DNA from 3 places in the Alteromonas sp. AWM4_230 genome. Region 3 is predicted to be linked to each of the others. Evidence: predicted binding sites of a transcription regulator. Region 3 holds the regulator's gene; each other region holds the start of a gene.

Region 1 (3,285 bases), 320 kb from region 3:
GTAGAAGGCTGACGCTGTGGAAGTAGAACTCGCCACCATCAATCAATTCCTAGCAGACATGCTGCTGCCTTTTATGCGCATTAGCGGTTTGTTCGTAGCCATGATTGGATTGAGTGCAAAATCAATTCCCCCGCAGGTAAGAGCCCTGCTGGGTATAATGCTAACGCTCATCATCATGCCAGTAGTCCCTCCATCACCTATTGAAAACTTGGTGGATGTGGGCACATTTTTAATTGTTATTCAGCAGCTGCTTATTGGTATTGCTATTGGCTTTATTTCTATGATGGTGCTCAATACCTTCGTGCTCGCAGGCCAAATCATAGCCATGCAAACTGGTTTAGGGTTCGCGTCTATTGTTGACCCCGTAAACGGTATAAACGTACCTGCAGTTGGTCAGTTTTATCTAATATTAGCGACCTTATTGTTTTGGACCTTGGATGGGCATTTGTCCATGATCCAAATGATAGTAATGAGTTTCGAGGCGTTTCCCATAGGCGAAGCGTGGTGGACAGGTGAACAGTTTCGCGATATTGCTCATTGGGGAGGTTGGATGTTTATATCGGCAGTAACCTTGTCTCTAGCGCCCATAGTGTCACTACTTATTGTGAATTTAGCATTTGGTGTAATGACCAAAGCTGCGCCGCAGCTAAACATTTTTAGTATTGGTTTTTCCATTGCTCAGGTAATGGGATTACTGATTATATGGATAACGCTAGATAACTTTACTGCGCACTTTGAAACCCAATGGTTTAGAGCCGAACAGTTTATGTGTGAACTATTGAACATTTGTGGTTAGGAAAAAATGGCAGATTCAAGCGAAAAAACAGAAGACCCCACGGGGAAAAAACTCGATGATGCCCGAAAAAAAGGGCAGCTGGCCCGTTCCCGTGAACTATCCACAACTTTAGTGCTTATTGTCAGCGCCTTCATGTTTTTGTTTGTGGGCAGTTGGATTGCTGAATCTGTTTTCAAACTTACCCAGCGAATGTTTATTCTCTCTCGCGACGAAACCTATGATATCACCCACATGTTTGGCGCATGGGGTGAAGCTTTCTCAGCGGTAGGTCCTGCCGTGTTGCTTTATATGGTGGTAGCTATGATAGCCGGCATCTATGGCTCTATTGCACTTGGTGGTTTTAATTTTACCTGGGAAGGTGCAAAGCCTAAGGGCTCCAAGATGAGTCCAATTCAGGGCTTTAAGCGAATGTTCGGCATGAACGGCTTAGTTGAGCTATTAAAATCCATCGCTAAAGTTGTGGTTATCATCAGCATGGCCATAGGAGCGCTGTTGTTCTTCGAAGATGAAGCACTGCATTTAGATATGGAGCTATATCCGGGAAACATCTTTCACGCGCTCGACATGCTTAAGTGGGCATTTCTTATTCTGGTGTGCGGCATGATCCCTATCGCGCTCATCGATGTGCCTTATCAAATGTATAAGCACAACAAAGAAATGAAAATGACCAAGCAAGAGGTGAAAGACGAACGGAAAAATGCGGAAGGCGACCCTATGGTAAAAGGTCGTATTCGTCGCTTGCAGTATCAGGCGGCAACTAAGCGCATGATGCAGGAAGTACCACAGGCAGACGTGGTAGTAACTAACCCGACTCACTTTTCAGTAGCGATTAAGTATGACGAACAGGGTGTAAGAGCACCTGTCGTGGTGGCAAAAGGGGCTGATGAATTGGCTATGCATATCAGAAAAATTGCTACCGCCAATGACGTACCCTTAATACCTTCTCCTATGCTCGCTCGTGCCATCTTTTATTCGACAGAAGTCGACGATGAAATTCCGAACGCCTTATTTATGGCGGTAGCACAGGTGCTAGCACATGTTTATCAGCTTAAAGCACATAGGGCAGGGAAGGGGAAGCGTCCTAAACCACTTAAACGAGATTTGCCTATCCCTCCAGAATACCGTCGCTAAGTGACTCTTTTACCAGGCTTTTTTGTGGCCAGTTTATGCCTTCCGCATACTCTTTAGCTCTATTGGTGTACATAAATGCCGCTTCGTATAAAGCTGGCACGTTAGTTGAAAACTCTATTGAAGATTTACATAAAGCGTCAATTTTCTGATAGAGAGACACCCAGCCATGCAGTTATCCGGTTATCTTCAGCGATTCGATAAAAATCAGCTGCAAAATTTTACCAGTGGTTTAGGCGCGCCTATTGTCCTTTTGGCAATCATGGGAATGGTAATACTACCCATGCCGCCGTTTTTACTCGACGTATTGTTTAGCTTTAATATCGCGCTCTCTCTCGTCATCATTTTGGTAGCGGTACTCACCCAACGCCCTGTGGATTTTGGTATTTTCCCACTTGTACTCCTAATTGCGACAGTTCTGCGTTTGGCGCTTAACGTTGCGTCTACGCGGGTTGTATTACTGTACGGCCACGAAGGGGGAGATGCGGCAGGTAAAGTGATTGAAGCCTTCGGTGCGGTTGTTATCGGCGGTAACTATGCTGTGGGTATTGTTGTCTTCGCTATCCTTCTTATTATCAACTTCAAGGTAGTAACCGCAGGTGCGGGACGTATTTCAGAAGTAAGTGCTCGCTTTACCTTGGATGCTATGCCTGGTAAGCAGATGGCGATCGATGCTGATTTAAATGCAGGCTATATCGACCAAGACCAGGCGCGTCAGCGTCGTGAAGAAATAACCGCAGAGGCTGACTTTTACGGGTCGATGGACGGTGCATCAAAGTTTGTAAAAGGCGATGCAGTTGCCGGCCTTTTTATCATGCTTATCAATATTGTTGGCGGCTTATTCATAGGCATGATTCAGCACGGTCTTTCATTTGGAAGTGCCATAGAGATCTACACTATTTTGACCATTGGTGATGGTTTGGTGGCGCAGATACCTTCATTACTACTTTCTGTAGCAACGGCGATTATCGTTACTCGAGAAAACGAAACCCAAGAAATGGGTAAAGAGATCCGTGGTCAGCTAGGAAATAATCAAGCGCTTTATATAGCATCAGGCGTGCTTTTCGTCATGGGTATCATTCCGGGTATGCCTCATATCGCATTCTTGGGTTTTTCATTTTTGATTGCGGGCTTTGCATATTGGCAGACCGTTCAAGCTAAAAAGAAAGCTGAAGAACCTCAATTGCCAGAGAACATTTCAAAAGATGAAACTGTTGCACCTGAAGTTAAAGAGCTGGGATGGGACGACGTTCAGCAGGTGGATACCATTGGCTTAGAAGTGGGCTATCGCTTAATTCCGCTTGTTGATAAATCTCAAGGTGGTGAGTTGTTGACACGAATTAAAGGCGTACGTAAGAAAC
Region 2 (3,285 bases), 3.4 Mb from region 3:
GTATCATAAACCTCAGCAAGATAAGCGTGCTCGGCTTCTTCTAGGGTCATAATTTCATTCGCAGGCTTTGCCAGCCCCTTAACATCCACTTTTCGAACGTATTTACCATTACTATTTGCCACTGGGCTTAGGTCTTCGCCTGTAAAGTCATCGTCAAGGTCAGGTAAGTCTGACTCGTATATTACGGTCTCATCGGCAAGTAATATGGCTTGCTCCACGATGTTACGTAACTCGCGAATATTGCCCGGAAAAGTATAGCTACTCAATTTCTCTAGTGTTTTTTTGCTGAAACGCTTTTTCTCTTGCGACTGCGCTAAAAAGTGCGTTGCGATAAGCGCAATATCTGACGGTCTTTCTCGCAAAGACGGAAGGCTAATAGGAAAGCCCGCAATTCGGTAATAAAGATCGCGTCGAAACTCGCCTCTTTCTACCATTTGTTTCAAATTCTTATGTGATGCGCAAACCAAACGGAAGTTAGCTTTCTTAGAGACTACGCTACCCACAGGGCGATAGGTTTGGGTTTCAAACAATCTTAGTAGTTTAACCTGCATGGCAAGCGGTATATCACCTACTTCATCAAAAAATAGGGTGCCACCCTCAGCCGCCTCTACTAGCCCTTTTTTATTGGTGGTCGCGCCGGTGAACGCGCCTTTTTCATAGCCGAATAACTCGCTTTCAAGCAAAGCATCAGACAACCCAGTACATTCAATTACAACAAAAGGTTTTTCAGCGCGATGACTACTTGAGTGTAGAGCCTGAGACACCAGTTCTTTCCCGGTTCCGGTTTCACCAAACAGTAAAACGGATATATCTGAATTTGCAGCGCGATTTATTTTATTAAGCATAGTTTTAAATGCTTCAGACTCGCCAATCATTTTTCCAGCAGAGGGGCGGTTAGACGCAAAGGCAAGCTTATCTAGAATTTCCAGATAACCTATTAAATCCCCGTGACCGTCGAAGATAGGTCGCATCAGAATGTCACAGTAGCTTTGGCCCTCGCTGGTGGTATGGATATGCACCACACTAGCTGCTCGGCCCGACTTTTTACTTTCCTGCATAGGACACTGCTCGCCGCATTGGTCACAGGGCTTATTGTTTCGATGAGATACCTGATAACAGGTGCTATAACCGAGCTTGATATCGACAGGGTAAGTATCTCTGTAAGGCGCATTGACCGCCTCAATAATGTAATTTTGATTGATGAAAATAGCGGGTTTGTCTATTGCATCTATCATTGCTTGTACAATTGATATGTTCATTGTCAGCGTATTAGTTAATGCTACTTTTATCTTGCCAACTTAACATATTGGCATAGAGCTTGTTGATTGTTTTAGTTGAATCACAATGCCTGAGTGCAAATACGTCCGTCAATAGGAGAGTTACACAATGAAAAAACGCACCTTTTTAATTGCGTTGGGGGTGGCCGTAAGCGCCGGTTGCCCTTTCGCTAATGCACAAACCAACGAGCTAGCTGAAAGCGAAGTACAAACAAAAGTGAAGCAGGCAAGAGTTCACGCTAAAGCACTTGGTGGAGCGCTTAAATCTAGGCTAAAACAGGCAATTCAGTCTGGTGGTTTAGAAGCGGGTGTAGAAGAGTGTCAGTTGGCCGCCGAGCCTATCGCCGAGGGGCTTAGCCAAAATGGGTGGGAAGTAGGGCGTACTGCGCTAAAAGTGAGAAACCCGAATAACGCGCCAGACGAGTGGGAGCGCGAGCAGCTAGCCCTTTTCACCTCTCTATTGGAAAAGGCTAAGCTAGAGGGTAAACAGCCGCCTATGCCTATGGATACCTCTAAGTATGACAGCGACAGTGGCGAATTCCGGTACATGATGGCTATTCAACAAGGTCAAGTTTGCATGGCGTGCCACGGTGGCCAAGTTGCACCTTCAGTAAAGGACACCATTTTAAAACATTACCCTAAGGATGAGGCCACTGGGTTTGAACTTGGTGAATTGCGCGGCGCGTTCACACTGACCTATTCGCCACAGTAACAACTTCAGTTAATTTTGTATTAGCTGAAGCAAAAGCTCTCTTCTCAACCATTTTGAATAAGGCTACGACATCCCTGTCTTCTTTTTATCTGCGCCAATTTTGTCATTAAAAATGACAAAATTGGCGCAAAGTTCATATTAGATCCTTGCGATGGATCAAAGTGCGCAACTTTTCGCCATGGAATAATTGTCCTGCACAGTACGAATAGACTGTCATTCATCAGTTGTTAGTTCAGATTAACGAGAAAAGTGATGTATGGCACAAACCATGCTCTAGCTGTGATGAATGTTCACGTGATAACCACTGAATAACCAATAAATTTATTTAAGGTCAAGCGCTTATCGCGCAAAAGAGACAAGGGAGATAACCCATGAGCGATACGTTAATAGAACTATCGCGGTGGCAATTTGCATTAACTGCGATGTTCCACTTTATTTTTGTACCCTTAACACTAGGGCTAAGCTTTTTACTTGCCATCATGGAGTCGGTCTATGTGATGACAGGTAAAGAGATATACAAGCAAATGACCCAGTTTTGGGGAAAGCTGTTTGGTATTAACTTTGCCATTGGGGTAGCCACAGGCTTAACCATGGAATTCCAGTTCGGCATGAACTGGTCATACTATTCCCACTATGTTGGCGATATCTTTGGCGCGCCTCTGGCTATTGAAGGGCTTATGGCTTTCTTCTTGGAGTCTACCTTCGTGGGCCTGTTCTTTTTTGGCTGGGACAAAATGTCTAAGGTGAAGCACCTTATGACTACTTGGTTAGTTGCTATTGGTTCTAACTTCTCGGCGCTTTGGATCCTAATCGCTAATGGCTGGATGCAGTATCCAGTAGGTGCTGAATTTAACTTTGAAGCAATGCGTATGGAAATGACCAGCTTCGCTGACGTTATTTTTAACCCTGTAGCTCAGGTTAAGTTCGTTCATACAGTTTCAGCAGGCTACGTGACCGGCGCCATGTTTGTGTTGGCAATCTCTAGCTACTATCTACTAAACCATAAGCATATAGCGTTTGCCCGTCGCTCGTTTGCGATTGCAGCTAGCTTTGGCTTAGCTTCAACTTTGTCAGTTATTGTTTTAGGTGACGAAAGTGGCTATGAACTGGGTGACGTGCAAAAAGTGAAATTAGCTGCTGTAGAAGCAGAGTACGAAACCCACCCTGCGCCAGCACCGTTCACTGTTTTTGGTATACCTAACGATGAGAAAGAGGAAACCGAATACGCCCTTCAGATTCCGTGGGCAATGGGCATCATTGCAACCCGTTCGTTAACCGAAGAAGTGAAAGGTATTA
Region 3 (3,285 bases):
AGGGTGGGAAGCAAATTTACTGGGATATTATCAACACAGTAGTAACCTAAGTCTTCCAATGCGCGAAGTGCGACAGACTTACCAGACCCCGAACGACCACTGATTATGATCAGCTTCACCTAAATTCTCCCTTATATTCTGGTTTCATCACATGCGAGTTGTCAAATAAAGCGCCTACCTATGAGGTGTAGGCACTTATTGTTTAACTTAATGCAGAAATAATTTCGTCGCTGGTTGTTGCACGACGTATTGTTTTAATCGTTTCTTTGTCGCTTAGCTTACCGGCTACGGTAGCCAGTGTCTGAAGGTGTCCTTCGGTTTGCTCTTCGGGAACGAGAAGAGCAAAGAATATGTCTACGGGCTTTTCGTCTAGGGCATCAAAGTTGATAGCTGGTGTACTTGTTACAACGATTGCTATTACCTTCTCAAGGCCAGCCAAGCGACCGTGAGGCAGTGCTATCCCGTTACCAATACCCGTGCTACCCATACGTTCTCGAGCCATCAAGCTATTTAGAACCGTTGCCTGGTCGATGTTGTCGTTATGCTTGGCAGCGATATCAGCGATGATCTCAAGAATTCGCTTTTTACTATTACACTGAACCGCACACTCGGTGCGGTCCAGACTTACGATGGCTTGTATATCCATGCTCAATTAACTACTAATGTTTTTTCAGTTTTTCCTTATGCTTGATTACCTGCCGGTCGAGTTTATCAACCATGCTGTCAATCGCCGCATACATGTCGGTATTTTCTGAGGATGCGAATACTTCAGCGCCACTTAAATGAACAGTCGCTTCAGCTTTTTGATTTAATTTTTCAACGTTCAGGATGACATGCACATTAGAAATGTGATCAAAGTGACGTTCAAGTTTGCTGAACTTCGTATCGACATAATTACGCAAAGAGTCGGTGATTTCGACATGATGACCAGTAAGGTTGATTTGCATATTTCGTCTTCCTTATATTATTAAGCCCGTTTAAATAAGGCTTTTGCGTTGGTTCGACGGCGGGATCGACAATGATTCCCGGTATTTTGCTATTGTTCGCCGAGCGACTTTTATGCCTTGCTCGGCCAACAATGAAGCAATCTTGCTATCACTTAGCGGCTTGCTAGGATTTTCCGCAGCCACTAACTTCTTGATCAATGCACGAATCGCTGTAGATGAACACTCACCACCTGACTCTGTTGCTACGTGGCTTGAGAAGAAATACTTCAATTCGAAGATGCCACGGGGCGTATGCATATACTTCTGCGTTGTTACACGCGAAATAGTCGATTCGTGCATATCTACCATTTCTGCGACATCATTTAGCACCATTGGTTTCATCATTTCCGGGCCGTGCTCAAAAAAGCCCATTTGCTGCTGCACAATGCAATTTGCAACCTTCATTAAGGTATCGTTGCGAGATTCAAGGCTCTTTATGAACCACTTGGCCTCTTGCATGTGTGAGCGGATGAATTGTGAATCGCTGCTGTTCTTGGCACGACGACTCATCGCTGCGTACTGTTGGTTTACGCTTAATTTAGGCAGACTGTCGGGGTTCAGCTCAACCACCCAACGGCCATTTTTCTTGGTTACTGAGACATCAGGAATAACGTACTCAGGCTCTTTAGTAACTAAAGCACTACCTGGGCGAGGATTCAAGGTTTGAAGTAAACGCATTGCTTCGCGCAGCTGATCTTCTTTCAATCGGCTCTTACGCATTAGCGTGCGGTAGTCTTTACTGCTCAGTAAGTCTGAATATTCCTCAATAAGCTGCTTCGCTTCAGCAAGCCACGGTGTGTCTTCTGAAAACTGGCGCAATTGCACCATAAGACACTCTTGAGGTGTACGAGAACCTGAACCAATGGGGTCGAACATTTGAATGCGCTTAAGTACACACTCTATTTCGTCCATTTCGATAGGCTCTTCTAGATCATCGTCGTTGACCGCTTCTAAGATGTCGTCAAGAGTAACGGTTAAATAACCTGATTCGTCAATTGAGTCGATGATTGCTGTAGCGATAGCGCGGTCAGTATCTGAAAAATGAGTGAGGCGCATTTGCCAAAGAAGATGTTCTTGAATGTCTTCTGTGGTCTCACCTTGGAAGATTTGTTCATCATCATTAGATGGGCCAGGTGCAGGCGCGGAAGAAGCCGAATAATACTCATCCCAAGTACTGTCGATAGGTAGCTCATCGGGAAGATCATTCTTCTCCAGTGCATCTCCCGCTTCTAGCGTATCGCTTGATGCAGAAGCGGTCGCTTCAGCAGCGCTATCGTCACTATCGACATTGTTCTTTTCTACTTGTGGCTCGTCGTTACTTTCTTCCACTTCTAAAAGCGGATTAGAATCGAGGGCTTCTTGTATCTCTTGCTGGAGATCAAGCGTAGAAAGCTGCAGCAGTTTAATGGCCTGCTGAAGCTGAGGTGTCATTGTAAGTTGTTGGCTAAATTTTAGCTGTAAAGATGGTTTCATCTACGTCTTATTTAAATGCTCTAAATTAAATATACCAGAGCGAAACTGAAAAATGACAATTAGGTTACACTAACTATAGCCTGAATTGTTCGCCTAGGTATACGTCCCTTACTTTTTGATTACTTAAAACCTGTTCCGCAGTTCCTTGCGCAATAAGCTCGCCATGACTCACAATGTACGCTTTTTCGCAAACATCCAATGTTTCGCGTACGTTATGGTCCGTGATAAGGATACCAATACCCCTATCTCGCAGATGCTGTATTATCTTCTTTATATCATTAACTGATATTGGATCAACACCGGCAAATGGTTCGTCTAACAAAATAAATTGTGGTTTTGCTGCCAGAGCGCGGGCAATCTCTACGCGACGCCGTTCTCCCCCTGACAAACTCATCCCCGTACTATTACGTATATGGTTGATATTAAATTCATCAAGTAGGGCGTCTGCTTCTTCTTCTTGCTGTTGTGAATTTAAATCTTTACGGGTTTGCAAAATGGCCATGATATTTTCATGTACCGTAAGCTTTCTAAATATTGATGCCTCTTGCGGAAGGTAGCCTATACCGCGGCGAGCGCGCTCATGCATTGGCTGGTGAGTAAGCTCATTATCATCAATTTCGATCTTGCCTTTGTCTAAGTTGACTAAGCCTACAATCATGTAAAAAGTGGTGGTCTTACCAGCGCCGTTAGGGCCGAGAAGACCAACAATTTGACCGGTAGACACTGAAAGGCTTACATCGCGAACAACCTGTCGCGATTTATACGATTTAGCAAGGTTTTTAGCGCTCAAAGTTGCCATTGCTATTCATTGTCCTCGTTGTCTTTC

Evidence for each region. Region 3 encodes sigma-54, which starts transcription at its own class of promoters, with help from an activator protein. Its sites were predicted from a motif close to GTTGGCACGNNNNTNGNNT; they were not measured.
Region 1: flhA (flagellar biosynthesis protein FlhA) is a predicted target of sigma-54. The motif match lies at 2,020-2,038, and genes of this name have one in related genera.
Region 2: ACXACS_RS03060 (Tll0287-like domain-containing protein) is a predicted target of sigma-54. The motif match lies at 1,306-1,324, and genes of this name have one in related genera.

Annotation. Positions count from the first base shown of each region.
Region 1 covers NZ_JBSWTB010000001.1:3,831,572-3,834,856, reverse strand. The annotation lists gene fliQ (flagellar biosynthesis protein FliQ) at 1-4, shown strand, start outside; gene fliR (flagellar biosynthetic protein FliR) at 17-796, shown strand; gene flhB (flagellar biosynthesis protein FlhB) at 803-1,927, shown strand; gene flhA (flagellar biosynthesis protein FlhA) at 2,094-3,285, shown strand, end outside.
Region 2 covers NZ_JBSWTB010000001.1:701,769-705,053, forward strand. The annotation lists gene ACXACS_RS03055 (sigma-54 interaction domain-containing protein) at 1-1,235, opposite strand, end outside; gene ACXACS_RS03060 (Tll0287-like domain-containing protein) at 1,387-1,989, shown strand; gene ACXACS_RS03065 (cytochrome ubiquinol oxidase subunit I) at 2,361-3,285, shown strand, end outside.
Region 3 covers NZ_JBSWTB010000001.1:4,149,158-4,152,442, reverse strand. The annotation lists gene rapZ (RNase adapter RapZ) at 1-119, opposite strand, end outside; gene ptsN (PTS IIA-like nitrogen regulatory protein PtsN) at 203-646, opposite strand; gene hpf (ribosome hibernation promoting factor) at 660-947, opposite strand; gene ACXACS_RS17865 (RNA polymerase factor sigma-54) at 978-2,459, opposite strand; gene lptB (LPS export ABC transporter ATP-binding protein) at 2,533-3,258, opposite strand; gene lptA (lipopolysaccharide transport periplasmic protein LptA) at 3,261-3,285, opposite strand, start outside.